Regions from separate parts of the Shewanella sp. SM32 genome, predicted to be linked through region 3. Evidence: predicted binding sites of a transcription regulator. Region 3 holds the regulator's gene; each other region holds the start of a gene.
The links. Region 3 encodes LexA, which represses DNA repair genes until DNA is damaged. Its sites were predicted from a motif close to TACTGTATNNNNATACAGTA; they were not measured.
Positions count from the first base shown of each region.

Region 1 (4,292 bases), on a different contig from region 3:
TACGTCGTTGATTATGTAAGATTACTGGGTTAGCGATAAACGGCGTTTGGCTAACACGCTCCACCACTGGATGGCGACCTGCGTCTATTTGTACGCCGATATCTTGGCTCAGCTCTGGACAAGTGTAGCCCAAGGTTTCGGCACGCTCGGCAAAGTTACTCAGTACATCAAGCTCAGCCGCAGCTCTAGCAAAAGCCTGTAATTCATGTAATTTCGGCAGAATAAGATCGAATAACTGTTCCCATAACTGCTTTTCGAGTGCCAGGGCTTTACCTTGGCTCGAGAGGACTTTTTCTTCGTATTCTTTAAGTTCAGGCGTGATATAACGCTCCATATTCTTAAGTGTTTGGCGTCGTTGATAATTGAGCGGTACTTGTGAGGATTGCAGGCGGCTTACTTCGATGTAATAGCCGTGTACGCGGTTATAGCCGACTTTAAGTGTATTGATGCCAGTACGTTCTTTTTCTCTGGCTTCAAGTTGTACTAAGTAATCACTCGCTCCTTCGCTCAGACCGCGCCATTCATCTAGTTCGCTGTTGTAGCCTTCACGGATCACCCCGCCATCGCGGATAAGCATAGGTGGATTATCGACTATCGCGCGCTCAAGTAGGGCTTGCTCAGCGGGGAACTCGCCTAAGTGTTGACGCAATTGAGTCGTGTGCGGCGCGCTCAGTGTACTTAAACTCTGTTGTAATTCAGGCAATAAGCCCAGAGCTTGACGTAAACGTGCAAAGTCCCTTGGACGGGCAGTGCGCAGGGCTAACCTTGCCATGATACGTTCGATATCGCCAAGTGCCTTTAACTGCTCATGCAAACCTTCGTGGGCTGCGGTATCGAGGAGTTCAGTCACCGCCTGTTGGCGCGCCTTAATTTGCTTAGGATCTCGCAGAGGCTGATGGATCCAGCGTTGTAACATACGACTGCCCATAGGCGTTGCCGTGTTATCTAATACTGCGGCTAAGGTATTATCGCGGCCACCGGCAAGGTTTTGAGTGAGTTCTAGATTTCGGCGAGTTGCCGCATCGAGTACTATGCTATCGGTTTGATTGAAGCGGATAATGGCATTGATATGGGGCAGTGCCGTGCGCTGTGTGTCTTTGACATATTGCATCAAGCAACCCGCAGCTTGCAGTGATAAACGTGCATCTGCGATACCAAAACCATGTAAGTCTTTAGTGCCAAACTGAGCTAGCAGTAACTTGATACTCGTATCGTAATCAAATTCCCATTCAGGGCGACGACGTTTACCTTTAAAACCGTTAAGTAGACCTAGTTCGCCAAAGTCTTCACTGTAGAGAATTTCAACGGGATTAGTGCGTTGCAATTCTGCTTCTAATGACTCTCGCGTGTCGAGCTCTGCAATCACAAAACGTCCGGATGAAACATCTAATGTGGCATAACCAAAACCAACTTTACCTTGATAAACCGCGGCTAACAGATTGTCTTGGCGTTCTTGTAGCAACGCTTCGTCGGTTAAAGTGCCTGGCGTGACAATTCGCACCACTTTACGTTCTACTGGCCCTTTAGATGTCGCGGGATCGCCAATCTGTTCGCAAATCGCAACTGATTGACCAATTTGAACTAATTTTGCAAGATAGCCTTCCACAGCATGGTAAGGAAGCCCCGCCATCGGAATAGGATCGCCACCACTTTTACCGCGCGCAGTGAGTGAAATGCCTAACAGCTCAGAAGCGCGTTTAGCATCGTCATAAAACAACTCGTAGAAGTCACCCATGCGATAAAACAGCAACATATCGTGATGTTCTGCTTTCATCGTCAAGTACTGACGCATCATAGGAGTATGTTTTTCTAAATCATCGGTATCAATTACATTCATTAAATCGTTATCGTCCGTTGTGGCTGCCTAAAGGCGATACAGTTTGTGTGGTTAAGGGTGATTAAGCGCTATGGAAGCGGAAGACTGCTGTACAATTTTCAGCTAAAAAGACCACGCAAAATTTGTTGCGCCAATCTTAGCAATAATTTAGCGAAAATTGAGCCCTTAACGATGGATATTGATCAAAGGGAGCTATTATCTGATTTGATATTCGCTAAAACCTTGGCCATATTAAAAATCCTATCAGCTAAAAATAATTCAGTCACAGGTCTTGATACTGTATGATTGTACAGTATACTAGTCAGCAGAATTAAGACAAAAAGCGCGGCTTTTTGAATTACCCGTTTGTAAATTGAATATCACTTTTGACAGCTTAATGCTTGTCTTGATGAGGGAACAGGAATGAAGGTCGATCCAAATAAAGAGAAAGCACTTGCTGCGGTATTGATCCAAATTGAGAAACAATTTGGTAAAGGCTCCATCATGAAGCTGGGCGAAGATCGCTCTATGGATGTTGAGACCATTTCTACCGGTTCTCTGTCTCTGGACGTTGCTTTAGGTGCTGGCGGTTTGCCAATGGGTCGTATCGTTGAGATCTATGGTCCTGAATCATCAGGTAAAACAACACTGACTTTAGAAGTGATTGCGGCAGCGCAACGTGAAGGCAAAACCTGTGCCTTTATCGATGCAGAGCATGCACTAGACCCTATTTATGCTAAAAAATTGGGCGTAGATATTGATAACCTGCTGTGTTCGCAACCGGATACTGGCGAGCAAGCGCTTGAGATTTGTGATGCTTTAACTCGCTCAGGTGCTGTTGACGTTATCGTAGTCGACTCAGTGGCGGCATTAACGCCTAAAGCTGAAATCGAAGGCGAAATTGGTGATTCTCACATGGGCCTAGCGGCGCGTATGATGAGCCAAGCTATGCGTAAACTTGCGGGTAACTTAAAGCAATCTAACACCTTACTTATCTTCATCAACCAAATTCGGATGAAGATTGGTGTGATGTTCGGTAACCCAGAAACGACAACCGGTGGTAACGCGCTGAAGTTTTATGCTTCTGTTCGTCTAGACATTCGCCGCACTGGTGCGATTAAAGACGGCGATGAAGTGGTCGGTAACGAAACTCGCGTTAAAGTGGTGAAAAACAAGGTTGCAGCGCCGTTTAAGCAGGCTGAGTTCCAAATCCTTTATGGCCAAGGTATTAACCGTACTGGTGAGTTAGTAGACTTAGGCGTAGCCCATAAGTTGATTGAAAAAGCGGGCGCTTGGTACAGTTATAAAGGCGATAAAATCGGCCAAGGTCGTGCTAATGCTGGCAAATATCTGACTGAAAACCCTGCTATTGCTGCTGAAATTGACAAGACGCTACGTGAGTTGCTTTTGAGTAATCCGAGTGCCTTGGCTGCCAAAGCTGATGATAGTACTGAGGACAATATTGATTTAGAGACAGGCGAAGTATTCTGAGTCAGTCAGCCCATCAAATTGCGGTCGCGCTGTTAGCGCGCCGCGATTATTCCCGTTTACAAATCCGCGATAAATTGCTCGAAAAAGGTTTCGAACTTAACGATATCGAACCTGTACTCGATGCTTGCGAATCCTCCGGTTTTATTAATGATGCTCGTTATGCCGAACTGTTGGTGCGTAGCCACATCAGTCGAGGCCACGGTGCAATACGCATCCGCCAAGCAATCGCACAGAAAGGCTTATCTAAAGACTGCATTGAAGCCGCTTTGGTTAATTGTGATTGTGATTGGTTTGAGCTAGCAAAAGATAAAGCCACCAAAAAATACGGCATTCCCCGTGTGACAGAAGTGAAGGGCTCTAAAGCTCGGGATCTGATCGCAAAGGAAAAGGCCAAACGAGTGCGTTTTTTAATGGGCCAAGGCTTTAGCTACGATCAAATCACTTACGCACTAGATTCAGATCCCAATGATCTCGATGAAGATTATTAAATTTGGAGCTAAGACTGTAAAAGCTCATCTAAATATCATCAATGGGTATTGTCAATTTCATACTTCACATTAGACTCACTTGCTTAAATATTGTCCGTGCCGCGATAAACTTACACCGTCTTTATTTGTGCTTTATCCTGTCGTTTTGCTTCTAGTGACTCTGGTGTGGGCGATTCACGCTAAAATATTAAATTCCTGATGTGTATATCACCAATCAAGACTGGTCGTCCTTCCTTAGTCTGCTTATAATGCTGGGCAAATAGAAATACGGCTAGCCTAAGGCGTAGCTGGTAATGCTTACCCAATTCAGGATGATTTCATGTATCAAACTACAGCAGAGCTCAGAAGCGCTTTCCTCGAATTTTTCCGCAGCAATGGTCATCAAGTTGTGGACAGTAGTTCATTAGTGCCAGGCAACGATCCCACACTTTTATTTACCAATGCAGGCATGAACCAGTTCAAGGACGTGTTTCTTGGCATGGACAAACGCAATTATA
Region 1 covers NZ_JAKKRO010000018.1:19,430-23,721, forward strand. The annotation lists gene mutS (DNA mismatch repair protein MutS) at 1-1,837, opposite strand, end outside; gene recA (recombinase RecA) at 2,240-3,307, shown strand; gene L5M10_RS09580 (regulatory protein RecX) at 3,325-3,795, shown strand; gene alaS (alanine--tRNA ligase) at 4,115-4,292, shown strand, end outside.
Region 1: the regulator LexA is predicted to act here: its motif matches at 2,113-2,132, upstream of recA (recombinase RecA).

Region 2 (4,292 bases), on a different contig from region 3:
TCCGCTTGGGTTAACACATTGCGGCGATAGTCTAACTGCTGCAGATAACGATCAAAAATTTGCGCAGAAAAGGCGTCATCAAGATTGAATCTATGATAGTGCGAACGAGTGTATAAGTCCGTTACCCTTTTGCTCGCAACCTTATGTTGCGCTTCCTGCTTGAGAGTGGGTAACTCGCTGATTTGAATCGTGGGTGGTACGGCCCAAGCCGAGAATCCGACAAAAACAGTGGCGATCGAGGTAGCCAAAGTGAGTTTTCGCATCAACAAGTTACTCCGTTTTAATAAATGATTACAGCAGGATATGTTCTGCTCTAACTTTAATCGTTAGGCCACTATCAAGCTGAACATGAATATCTTCCTTGTTAATGTCAGTAATCACACCGGCTACGGGTGTCATACCTAATTTAACATTGACGCGTTGTTTTTTCGTTAAATCAGTCAATTGTGCTTGAACATAATTGACGACTGGCGCTGCAGCTTTTGGTGCAGGCTTAGCAGGACGCTCAGTTTTAGGACGCTGAGGAACAGCCACCTTTTTAGGTGCTTTCTTCGCCGCGGGCTTAGGTGCAAGTGCTGCACGTTTCGCTTTGGCCTTATCCTGACTCTCTTTCAACATGGCTTGAGCATGATCAATGTGCTCTTGCTCTAACTCGCCGCAAGGTTCGCCATCCAGGTTTACGCGTTGTGCGCCTGCTTTAACGCACTTTAAATAGCGCCAGCTGCTGGTGTAACGTCTCAAGGCAACTCTGAGCTGAGTTTTACTGACTTTAGAATCATCAGCCAACCTTTCAGCCAAATCTTGAAACAATCCGATTTTTAATGGCTTAGTTTCACCTTCAGCAATAAAGCACAAAGGAAATGTTTCATACAAATACGCCAAAATTGCATTGGTGTCGGTCAACTTTTCTGTTGATTCCATCATTACTTCCACAGTCAAAAAGGGACATCGATTCGAGGTGATATATATCAGCTTCTTACATGTCGTTTATCTTCGTTAAACTCAATATTGAGTCAACGTACAAATTAGCATCCTAGCCGCGTTTACTAAAGTTAAAAAATATACCTTAACAAATTTTGACAGCTCAAAACACTAAGCTTATTCATTGCATGCCAATCAAACCAGCTTAATGCGTGCAGGCGCATATTATAAGGCGCACGCCACCGATTGCGACTATGAATTATGCGTTATTGTACGCAAATTAATCAAATAGGCAGTTTTCAAAACTTTTAACCAGTAATTCCAGCCCCTTTTGGTCTTCTTCATCGAAACGATCGAAGATAGGACTGTCAATATCGAGCACGGCAACCACGTTACCTTGCGCACGAACTGGCACAACGATTTCAGAATTACTGGCAGAATCACAGGCAATATGACCATCAAATTGATGGACATCAGCCACTCGCTGAGTTTGATTAGTGAATGCTGCTGTACCACACACACCTTTTCCTAACGGAATGCGTGTACAAGCCACTTTACCTTGAAACGGGCCAAGTACCAGTTGTTCACCACGCATGACGTAGAATCCCACCCAGTTCAGCTCAGTTAAATTATCATTGAGCAAGGCTGAAAAATTCGCCATCGCCGCAACAAGGTCGTCTTCCCCTTCCAACAAGGCCAAGGCTTGACGGTTAAGTGACTCATAAAATTTCGATTTCATTACATTTCCTAACAATTTTATTCTGCTGCTTCGGTCTTTTTAGCCGCTTTTTTCGCTGCAGGCGGATTCGTTGGCGTACTATTAACCTGAACGGCGCCTTTAAGCAAGTTCGTCAGCTCATCTTTATTGTTAGCAAAATAGAATGCGAGCTTTTCGCCCACACTTTCATCTATACCCAAATCAGCTTTTTGAATGAAGGGGATAAGGTTATCGGCGATATCGAGCATCTTATCGTAGGCATCAGCCTCCTTCTTAGATGTGAATGTCATCTTTTCAACCCCTTCTCTGACCACGACAAACTGTGTTATTACTGCCATGACTGCCCTCGCACTGTTTTTATATACAGTAACTAGAGTGACATAGATTGAACTTGTGATGCAAGTGTTCTGATTAATCTGATATTATTAGCGTACTTTCGTTGCCAAGATTATAAAGCGCTAGACGTGGCTTAACAGCTAACTAGCACGACACTTTGCACCGATCTCGCTGTTATTACTCCTATTAGGCTAATATATATTTTTATATGCATGAAAACGCAGCAGAAAATTCAGTAACCCTATGCCGCTCCTGCGATTTAGCAGTCCGCAAACGTGCCTTGCCTAGCGGCGTTAGAGCAATCTGTCCTCGTTGCAGCACTGCACTTTATGACACGCCATACTGCTCTGTGAATGGTATGTTAGCCCTATGTATTTCGGCATTAGTGTTTTATTTCCCTGCCAATTTTTTACCCGTACTCGAGATCCACTTTTTCGGCAGTATTCGTACTACTACGGTTTTCCAAGGGGCATTTGCAGTATTTGACCAAGGCTATTGGGTTGTAGGTGTCGCCGTACTTGCCGCAGCTGTGATAGGTCCAGGCTTATTACTGTTATCGATATTGACACAGATTTTAATTGTGAAATGGGGATTGAGTAGCCTTTTTTGGCGTAACTCATTGAAGCAGTTGTTAAAATTTCATGGCGTCTTATCGCAACTCACTATGCTGGAAATTTATGTGATCAGCTTCTTAGTTTCATCATTTCAGCTATCTGATTTTTCGGACATTTATTTTGGTATGGGCACATTTTGCTTCACTATGCTGTTTCTCGTGACCTTGTTTCTACAAAGAGAATACGACTTAGAACATATGTGGACGTTATTGGAAGGTCATAGCTGATATGAAACAACAAGGTAAAGATATCGGCCTATGTCTCTGTAAAGTGTGTCGCCAACTCAACAGCAGTGAACTCACGCACTGTCAGCGCTGTGAAACTGAGTTGCACGTCAGAGACTATTCCAGCCTGCAAAAAAGTTGGGCTTTGTTGATTACCGCTGCCATCTTACTGGTGCCAGCCAACATTTACCCTATCACTATGCTGACCAATCAAGGGCAAGTGCGGCACGACACCATTTTTTCAGGCATTTTGCATTTAGTGCATTCAGATATGCTGCCTATTGCCATCATAGTGTTTACCGCCAGTATTTTAGTACCATGGATTAAAATCATCGGCTTATCCATTTATCTGTGTGCGATAAGCTTTGATATCCCGATTTCAAAAAAGAAATTGATGGTGGGTTTTCACATCATCGAATGGATTGGCCGCTGGTCAATGCTCGATTTATTTGTCATCTCAATCACAGTGGCATTAGTGAACATGGGACAATTACTCGACGCGAAACCCGCGCCTGCGGCTACCGCATTTGCCTTGGTGATTCTGTTAACTCAGTTAGCCGCAAAAGTTTTAGACACTCGTTTACTCTGGGATCGATTGGAACCTCAAGATGACACAAATTGAATCGCCGAAAGTTGTAAAGAAAAAACTCTTTTCGCCCATTTGGCTGCTTCCTATTGTCGCGTTGGCATTAGGTGCTTGGCTGGGCATTAAGAGCATTAAAGAATCGGGGGTTGAAATTCAAATTCACTTTCCGAGCGCCACAGGGATTGATGTGGGTAAAACCTTAGTCAAATACCAAGGTTTGACTGTCGGTAAAGTTAAAGACATTGGCATAGATGACGATCTCAAAGGCGTGAACGTCAAGGTCATGATGGACTACCGCGCTAAGCCTTTTTTGAATAAAGAAACCCTCTTCTGGCTTGTCACACCTAAAGCAAGTATTACAGGTGTTGAAGGCTTAGATGCGCTGTTTTCGGGTAACTATATTGCTATCCAACCAGGGAAAGGTAATGCCTCGACCTTTTTTGAAGCAGAACGCCAACCGCCGCCGATGCAAATCGGCTCAGAAGGTGTGATGGTCGAATTGACCTCCGATAAACTCGGTTCACTCGATGTTGGCTCGCCAATATTTTTCCGCCAAATCCCCGTGGGTAGCGTGGTCAGCTATCGTTTAGATGGCAATCAAAGAGTCATTATCAGCGCTTTCATTCAAGAGCAATACGCGCGATTAGTGAAGAAAAATTCTCACTTTTGGAATGTTTCTGGCGTCAAAATTGATGCTTCACTAACTGGAGTTAAAGTCAGTTCAGAGAGTTTGGCATCCATTCTGGCTGGCGGCGTGAGTTTCAGCTCTGACGATAAAGCAGACATAGCTAAAAACGGTGACGTTTTTTCGCTTTATGATTCAGAAACCACTGCCCTTGGCGGCATAGAAATAAACCTGACCATGGCTGACGCTAACGGTGTCGACAAAGGTA
Region 2 covers NZ_JAKKRO010000005.1:40,069-44,360, forward strand. The annotation lists gene prc (carboxy terminal-processing peptidase) at 1-263, opposite strand, end outside; gene proQ (RNA chaperone ProQ) at 292-921, opposite strand; gene L5M10_RS03250 (GAF domain-containing protein) at 1,202-1,660, opposite strand; gene L5M10_RS03255 (YebG family protein) at 1,678-1,977, opposite strand; gene L5M10_RS03260 (paraquat-inducible protein A) at 2,184-2,816, shown strand; gene L5M10_RS03265 (paraquat-inducible protein A) at 2,818-3,435, shown strand; gene L5M10_RS03270 (PqiB family protein) at 3,422-4,292, shown strand, end outside.
Region 2: the regulator LexA is predicted to act here: its motif matches at 1,989-2,008, upstream of L5M10_RS03255 (YebG family protein).

Region 3 (4,292 bases):
CTAAATACTCACGAAATACTGCGGTGTACAGCTTATTGCCATTAAAACTACGGCGGATAAAGAAGGCACCACCGCGACGGAACATAGGTCCCGCGGGCCAGAAATTGAGGTTAATGCCGGCAGCAATGTGCGGCGGAACCATGCCTTGATAATACAAAATATACGATAACAGCAGGTAATCCATGTGGCTGCGATGGCAAGGCACATAAACAATCTCGTGGCCATCGTGGTGTAACTGCCGAACTTGCTCGGCGCCTTTAATGTTGATCCCGCTGTAAAGCTTGTTCCACAGCCAAGTTAAAAAACGCTCGGCAATACGCACTAAACTGTCTGAGTAATCGGCAGCGATTTCATCGAGATACTCAATAGCCGTCTCGCGCGCTTGGGTCTCAGAAATCTTTTTACTGGCGGCTTCTTCTTGAATCGCTTTGCGCAGCGACTCAGATTTGAGTAACGAATGAAACAGTGCTTGGCGGTTTGGCAGCACAGGCCCTGTCATTACCTTACGTTGACGACGGAAATGCACGCGCGCAACCCGTGCTAACTTATGGGCAATCCCCATGTCGGTGCCATGTTCGTCAGCCATGTAACGCAGGGATACGGCATTCGAAAACTGCACGAAGTTATGTCGACCTAAGAACAGAATCATCAAGCACTTGCGCAACCAAGTCGGGTTTTCCCGCTCAAATACGGCCGCCTTCATAGTGTCGTCTTCTTTCCCTGGCGTGCGACCCCAATACAAGCTCACGGGCACCAGTTGAATATCCAATTCAGGACGTTCCTTATGCACGGCTAACAAACGCATAAAGCATTCGAGGAAAGGCTCATTACCAGCACGTTCGCCAAACAGTGGCTTACGTCCTTGAAGACAGACAACCCGAGGCGCAGTCACACCATTAGCCACTAGAGGCTCATAAGGGCTTGGTAAACCTAACTTAGCCGTTATTTCGCTCAAAGCAGCTATGTCACTAAGGGATTCAGTTTTCATCACATAAACAAGGGGTCTGGAAGCATCCAGATTCAGATCGGCAAAGGGATCCTGAGGCACCACAATAGTGTGCACTAAGTGTTTTTGGATCCAACGTAATGATTTCAACCAAAGAGAGTCGTGTTTAGGCATTATTCTTATGCAATTAAGTGCGTTTACTAGCCCGATAGAATACCAGACTATGGGCAATATTCGCTAATTCTCTCCAACATAGCTAAAAAGTGGTTAATACTTGCGCTGCAAATAATACTGTATATACTAACAGTAACTGTATAGAAAAACAGGAAACACCATGAGACCTTTGACGCCACGCCAAGCTGAAATTTTAGAGCTAATTAAACGAAATATTGCCGATACTGGCATGCCACCCACTCGGGCAGAAATCGCAACCCGTTTAGGTTTTAAGAGCGCCAATGCGGCTGAAGAACACCTTAAAGCGTTGGCAAAAAAGGGCTGCATTGAGATCATGCCAGGCACATCTCGAGGCATTCGTCTGCCTGCGGAAATCGAAGATTTGACTGAAACAGGTTTACCGCTCATCGGCCAAGTGGCCGCAGGTGAACCTATCCTCGCCCAAGAACATGTTGAACAGTACTACCAAGTCGACCCAAGCATGTTCCATCCCGCCGCCGATTTTTTACTGCGAGTAAAGGGTGACAGCATGAAGAATATCGGCATTCTCGAAGGTGATTTGCTGGCAGTTCATAAAGTAGAACAAGCTAGAAATGGTCAAGTGGTTGTCGCTAGAGTCGATGACGATGTCACTGTTAAACGTTTCGAAAAAAAAGGTAATGTGGTCTATCTACATGCCGAAAATGAAGATTACTCCCCGATTAAAGTGGATTTAGGCTTCCAAAGTTTAACAATTGAAGGACTCGCCGTCGGTGTGATCCGTAATGGAGATTGGCTATGAATAAACTACTTGGCAATGCCCCCCGCCATCCGGGCTTGTGGCTCGATGAAGTCCGTGATGCCGACTATGACTGGCACCATGCGCCTATCGCCTGTATGCCAACTAAGACTCAAGGTCGCCAAGAATTAATTCATCTGAGTGCACAACTCGCTCAGTTAAGCCAACAGGGCCGTTGGTTAGTGCTCATCAACCCACCAAGTATTGGCTACAAGCAAATGCTTGCCAGCGCAGGTGTGCGTATGGATAGAGTTTTGCTGGTACATGCTAAAGATGAAGTCGAAACCCTGTGGGCGATGGAAAAAGCCCTGACAAGTGGTACGTCCAGTGCAGTCATTACTTGGACTCAATCATTAGATGCGCGGGATAATCGACGCCTACAAATCGTGGCTAAAAGTGCCCGAGCTATGGGCATAGTGCTTGAAGACGTAAACAGTCACTTACATGCCGACGTACGCATTGAGCAAGGCAATCTCTTCGGTCAGCAATCTTTTTTTAGCGCTGTACACTAAATATTCATTTAATTTTTTACCTTGAAAGCCGCCTCACCTATGAATGTGAGGCTTTTTTTTGGCAATTTTTCAGATAATTAGATAAATAAGTGATCTTGATCAATATTTAAACAGCAAGTATGGTTGGTTAAGTCGGTGATGATATATCACCTTCCGTGGTCAATGAATCGAGTATTTATCGAACTCGAAGCGCCACTAAAAATAGAGAACAGATTTATTTCAGCAGTATGTGCCAGCGTGGCTAATTACCAGCAGTAACAATACTTGATTAAAAGTAACAGCCGCCAACGCACGTTGAAGTCAAAAAAGCTTTTTTGGGAACTGAAGAGTTTGCATAGAGTTGAGACTTACTGTGTTGCTCTTCTTTGTAGTTGCTATTCGCAATTGGCAGAGGAGAAGTCTTGTGAAGCAATTGTTGTATTGTTTACTCGTGGTGCTTTTCGCACCACCGTTGACCGCCGCAGACATGCGGTTCAACATGACCCCTGGCGTGACCGAGATCAGTGGCAAGGTTTATCACTTGCACATGACCATCTTGTATATCTGCTGCGCAATAGGCCTAGTGGTCTTTGGCGTCATGATTTACGCCATGATCAACCACAGAAAATCCAAAGGCGCTGTCGCGTCCCACTTTCACGAAAGCACTAAAGTTGAAATCGCTTGGACGATTCTGCCATTTATCATTTTGATCTTAATGGCGATTCCAGCGACAAAAACTTTAATCGCAATGGAAGATCCCAGTAACGCCGATCTCACCGTAAAAGTGACGGGGTCCCAATGGAAATGGCATTACAGCTATTTCGATCAAGATATTGATTTTTATAGCATACTGACAACACCCAGAGCACAAATCGAAGGCACCGAAACCAAGGGTGAAAACTATCTATTGGAAGTCGATAAACCGCTCGTTCTACCGATAAACCGCAAAATCCGCTTTCTGATGACTTCAGAGGATGTCATCCATTCTTGGTGGGTACCCGCCTTTGCCATTAAGAAAGATGCCAACCCTGGATTTATCAATGAGGCCTGGACTCGCATCGACAAACCCGGCATTTATCGTGGTCAATGCGCCGAACTCTGCGGTAAAGACCATGGTTTTATGCCTATCGTAGTACAAGCCTTACCCGAAGCCGAGTTTGAGGCTTGGGTCACAGAGCAAAAACAAGCCGCAGGTGCTGCGGCTGAAGCCGCTCAAGCCGCTTTATCACAAACCCTAAGTAAAGAAGAGTTGATGACTCTAGGCGAACAAGTTTACCTCGGGCACTGCGCAGCCTGCCACCAGCCCAATGGCGAAGGATTGCAAGGCGTATTTCCGCCCCTTAAAGGTAGCCCGATTGCAACGGGACCGCTCAGCGGCCACCTTGAAATTGTGCTCAACGGTAAAACGGGTACAGCCATGCAAGCGTTTAGTAAACAATTGACTGCACAAGAAATCGCGGCAGTGACTACCTACGAGCGTAATGCTTGGGGCAATAATACTGGAGATGCAGTGCAAGCCAAAGACGTCAACGAGTACATGAACGGCAATTCTGCACAAACATCCGCCGCGGTACCAAGCAGTACAACCCCGACACCCGCTCCTGCAAAAGACGTCTCAGCTGCAGTCGATCCCGCAAGCCTCCCCACACTCAGCCATGACGCCCTCATGGCCGAAGGTGAAACTGTCTACGCGACCTTCTGTGCTGCCTGCCATCAAGTGACAGGTGCAGGAATACCACCCGCCTTCCCCGCGCTAGTGGGTAGTGCTATCGCCATTGGACCAGTCGCCAATCACATCGATATTGTGATGCACGGCAAAACGGGCACGGCTATGCAGGCATTTGGCAAACAGCTTAGCCCACAGCAACTTGCAGCAGTCATTACCTATGAACGCAATGCTTGG
Region 3 covers NZ_JAKKRO010000030.1:24,068-28,359, forward strand. The annotation lists gene plsB (glycerol-3-phosphate 1-O-acyltransferase PlsB) at 1-1,120, opposite strand, end outside; gene lexA (transcriptional repressor LexA) at 1,281-1,901, shown strand; gene L5M10_RS13395 (cell division inhibitor SulA) at 1,898-2,410, shown strand; gene coxB (cytochrome c oxidase subunit II) at 2,814-4,292, shown strand, end outside.